DNA from 2 places in the Methylosinus sp. R-45379 genome. Region 1 is predicted to be linked to the other one. Evidence: riboswitches for the same ligand, from Rfam matches in the RefSeq annotation. Region 1 holds a riboswitch; the other holds the start of a gene.
What was found. A riboswitch is a leader RNA that binds a small molecule or an ion and turns the genes downstream of it on or off. The one in region 1 is predicted to bind cobalamin.
Positions count from the first base shown of each region.

Region 2: linked by a shared signal. The riboswitch ahead of A1351_RS09710 (CbtB-domain containing protein) and the one ahead of A1351_RS07690 (TonB-dependent siderophore receptor) in region 1 are both predicted to bind cobalamin.

Region 1 is NZ_LUUM01000157.1:66,942-69,137, reverse strand. Features, by position in the region: gene A1351_RS07690 (TonB-dependent siderophore receptor) at 1-1,325, opposite strand, end outside; cobalamin riboswitch at 1,436-1,640, opposite strand; gene A1351_RS07685 (cupin domain-containing protein) at 1,778-2,196, shown strand, end outside.
Region 2 is NZ_LUUM01000223.1:80,154-82,349, forward strand. Features, by position in the region: gene radC (DNA repair protein RadC) at 1-110, shown strand, start outside; gene cobO (cob(I)yrinic acid a,c-diamide adenosyltransferase) at 120-749, opposite strand; cobalamin riboswitch at 791-986, shown strand; gene A1351_RS09710 (CbtB-domain containing protein) at 1,017-1,202, shown strand; gene A1351_RS09715 (CbtA family protein) at 1,210-1,917, shown strand; gene cobW (cobalamin biosynthesis protein CobW) at 1,914-2,196, shown strand, end outside.

The sequences.
Region 1 (2,196 bases):
GTGGCGCGCCATGTCGCGAATGTGCGGTTCTGATCCACAGCGTCGATGCGGCCGCCATAGGAGAGATCGACGCGCTCGAGCAAGGTGAGCTTATGCTGCGCGAAGCCCGAATGCGTCGTCTGCGCAGCTTCGATCGGCGTGAATGTGGTCGGCGGAACCGGGTCCTGCGACGTGCGCACGGACTCCGTCTCATTGCGCGCGCCGAAGGTCAGCAGGCCGAAGCCGCCGAGCGTGAGATCGCCCTGATATTCGAAGCCGCGCCGCGCGCCGCGATAGCCACGCCGGCAATTGTAGGAATTATAGCTGCCGTCATAGCAGGAGCGCGCCTGCCACACGTCTCTGCTCGTCGCATTGGCGAAGAGGGTAAAGCGATTGTGCAGAGCGCGATCGAACATATCGGCGTCGATGCGCGCAAAACCCTGCGCGAATGTCGCATGCTGATGGTTCTGCGGATCGAAAACATCCACGGCGGAGAAAGAATAGGGATTGTCGAAGCGGATCGCGCTGTCATAGCCGTAGAAGCCGGCTTCGACCGAGACATCCTCATTCACGCGATAACCGAGGCGCGCGCTGGCGCCGCCTTTTCTGGTCGGATCATTGGGCGGCAGAGGCGGCAGAGGCGTCTTGCCGTCGCCGATCGTCAGCGGCCGCGTGATGCGATAGCCATAGCGCGGATGGCCGTCGATCGTCAGCGCATCGATCGCGAATGCGTACCACAAGCGATCCTCGCTTCCCGAGACGCGCGCGCGCAAATGTCCGGTTCCATAGGAGCCGCCTTCCAGGGAGAGAGACGCGCGCGGCCGCCCCTCGCCTTTGCGCGTGACGATGTGAATGACGCCGCCCATCGCGTCGGAGCCATAGAGCGCCGATTGCGGGCCGCGCAGCACCTCTATGCGTTCTATGTCCGTGGCGACGAGGCCGCCGAGATCGACGGAGCCATCGGTGGAGGACGGATCGCCGATGCGCACGCCATCGACGAGGACGAGCGTCTGGCCTGGCGTCGCGCCACGCAGAAAGACGGAGGTCTGCGCGCCGGGGCCGCCGGTCTCATAGAGATCGAGGCCCGGCGCGCCGCGCAGCGCCTCGGTGAGGCCGGTCGCGCCGCGCTTCTCGATCTGCGCGGACGGGATCACAGTGACGGCGGAGGAGGATTTGTCGACGCGCTCCTCGACGCGATCGGCAGAGACGATGGTCGCCGCGCCGATCTCGACCGTGGGCAGCGCCTCCTGCCCAGCTGCGGAAGCGGGAAGGAGAAGTGAGACGAAAACGAGCGCAATATGAGAAACGGCGCCCGCAAGGGCGGCCCGATGGGACAGGGAGGACATTGCCGGAAGACTCGCAGCAGACGTGGGCCGTCACTGCGAAAGGTCGCGGCCCTCTCGCGCTATGCGAAAAGGGTCTCGGCCGCCTCGGTGCACCCCGCCCGACGCTATCGCGCGTGACCACGACTGATGGCAGGTCTCCTGGCTCGCGGGTCAGCGCCTTCGGATCGCCTTCCCGGAGCGTCTGCTCCAGTGGCTCGTTTGATCCTCGGCTCGCCGCTCACAGTTGCGGGGGCAGCCGCGGCTTCGCGCCGTCGCCGGCGCTCACCGCATTCCCTTTTGATCCCTCGGAAGGGAACCATCCCTTTCAATAGAGCCGCGCAGCGCCGCCCTGTCAAGCGCCTGTCCGCATGTTCGGAACGAAGCCTCGCGCGGCGCGTTGGGACTGCGGCGGCGGGTCTCGTCCCGGGTCTCTCGCCCCATGGAAAATTCGATTCGAATTTCGGAGAAGATAAATGAGCGCCATTCACCTCGTCGCCACCAATGACCTGCCGCGCGCCAAAGTCGGCGGCGTGGACGATCCGAGCGTGCGCTGGGCGGGCGCCTTCGCCTCCTGCGGCGAGCATGGCGCCACGCAATCGTCGACCATCGTCTATGAGATCGAGCCCGGCGGACGGCTCGGCTGGCACACGGACGCCACCGAGGAGACGCAATATATTCTCGGCGGCTCCGGCGAATTGCGCGCCGAGGGCGGCGTCACCCATCATGTGCGACCGGGCGACGTCTTCGTCATTCCGACTCCGCTGCGGCATGATCTCGTCAACACGGGAGAGGAAACGCTGCGCGCCGTCGCCTTCTTCGCGGCTCCGATGTTCACGCAGCGTTTCGACAATGTGATGATCGCGCCCGACGTGCATGTGCTGGGCACGCCGAA
Region 2 (2,196 bases), on a different contig from region 1:
TGACGCTGGACATCATCGCCATAGCGCAGCCTTTCGGCATCGCCGTGCATGACCATCTGATCGTCGGGCGGAACGGACATTCGAGCCTGAAAGGGCTGAAATTCATTTGAGGCGCCGCCTCAAAACTCGATTCCGGCCTGCGCCTTCACCCCGGCCTGGAAGTGATGCTTGACCATTGTCATCTCGGTGACGAGATCGGCCGCCGCGATCAGCTCCGGCTTGGCGTTGCGGCCGGTGACGACGATGTGGAGATCGGCGCGCCGCGCCGTCAGCGTCGCGATCACCTCGTCGAGCGGCAGATGCTCATAGCGGAGCGCGATCGACAATTCGTCGAGCACGAGCAGCCGAATCGACTTTGAGGCCATCAGCTCCTTCGCCTTCTCCCAGGCGCGCCGAGCCGCCGCCTCGTCGCGGGCGCGGTCCTGCGTCTCCCAGGTGAAGCCCTCGCCGAGCGTGTGCCAGGCGAGCAGCCCGTCCTCGCCGCCGAGCTTCTCGAGAATGCGGCGCTCGCCCGTGTCCCAGGCGCCCTTGCCGAATTGCACGACGCCCACCGCGAGCCCATGCCCCATCGCCCGCAGAGCGAGGCCGAAGGCCGCGGTAGACTTGCCCTTGCCGGGGCCGGTATGGACCATCAGCAGGCCCTTTTCGGCGATGCTCTTGCCGGCGACCTCGGCGTCCTGCACGGCCTTGCGCTTCTCCATCTTCTCGCGATGGCGGCGGGCGGCGTCTTCTTCCGCGAATTCCGACATGATCAGCGCCTCCTCGCCGTTTGACGGCTCCTTCTCTCCGTCATATGACTGTTCGCGACGGTCCTCCGCAAGGAGGCGAAGAGGGAATGCGGTATGGGGCTCGCCCCTGATCCGCGGCTGCCCCCGCAACTGTGAGCGGCGAGCGCGAGCCCGTGAGGCCACTGGGTGAAAGCCCGGGAAGGCGGCGAGCGCAGCGACCCGCGAGCCAGGAGACCTGCCGTCCAGCGAAACCACGAATGCCGCCGGTGGGGCGGCGAGGAGCCGAGAATGACCACGAAGACCCTTTCCGCCGACGCGATCGTCTCCGCCAGCCGCCTCGAGATCCTGCGCGCCGCGCTGGTCGTCTTCACGCTCGGCGCCGGCCTCGTCTATCTCGCCGGCTTCTCCTACGCGAGCGTCGCGCATAACGCCGCGCATGATTCGCGTCATTCGCTCGGCTTCCCCTGCCACTGACGCAGCGGTGATCCAGCGACTCCTCGCGGTCGGCCTTTTGGCCGGCCTTCTCGCGGGGCTCGCGGTCGCGGCCCTGCAGAATGTCACCACGACTCCGCTGATCCTCGCCGCCGAGGTCTATGAGACCGCGGCCGAGCAGGCTCACGCGGGAGTCGAGGCGCATCAGCACGAGCACGCCGCCGAGCCAGTTTGGGAGCCCGCCCCCGGTCTCCAGCGCACGGCTGCGACCAGCGTCGCCACCGGCGTCACCTCGGTGGGCTACGCCTTCGTGCTGCTCGCCTTGATGCTGCTCTCTGGCGAGACGATCGAGCCCAAGCGCGCCGCGCTCTGGGGGGCCTGCGCCTTCGCCTCCACCGGCCTTGCGACCAGCCTCGGCCTCGCGCCGGAGCTGCCGGGCAGCGCCGCCGGCGATCTCGCCGCGCGCCAATTCTGGTGGATCGGCACGGCGGCTGCAACCGGCGCCGGGCTCTTCGCCGTGCTGCGCGTCGAGCGCCCGCTCGTCAAAGCACTGGGCGTCGTGCTCATTATCGCGCCGCATCTCATCGGCGCGCCGCAGCCGCCGGCGCCAGAGAGCACCGCGCCGGCCGAGCTGGCCGCGCGTTTCGCCGCCGCTTCTCTCGCCATTCACGCGATCACCTGGATTCTGGTCGGCGCGGCCGTCGGCTTCGTCTGGCGGCATCTCCCGACAAAGACCAGCGCAGAGGCTGCGGCGTGAGCACATTCGCCAAAATCCCCGCGACCATCGTCACCGGATTTCTCGGCGCCGGCAAGACGACGCTGATTCGCCATATCCTCGAGACGGCGCGCGGCCGCCGCCTCGCCCTCGTCATCAACGAGTTCGGCGATGTCGGCGTGGACGGCGATATTCTTCGCGCCTGCGGCGTGGAGAATTGTCCTGAGGAGAATATCGTCGAGCTGGCCAATGGGTGCCTCTGCTGCACCGTGGCCGATGATTTCGCGCCGGCGATCGAGGCGCTGCTCGCGCATCCGAACC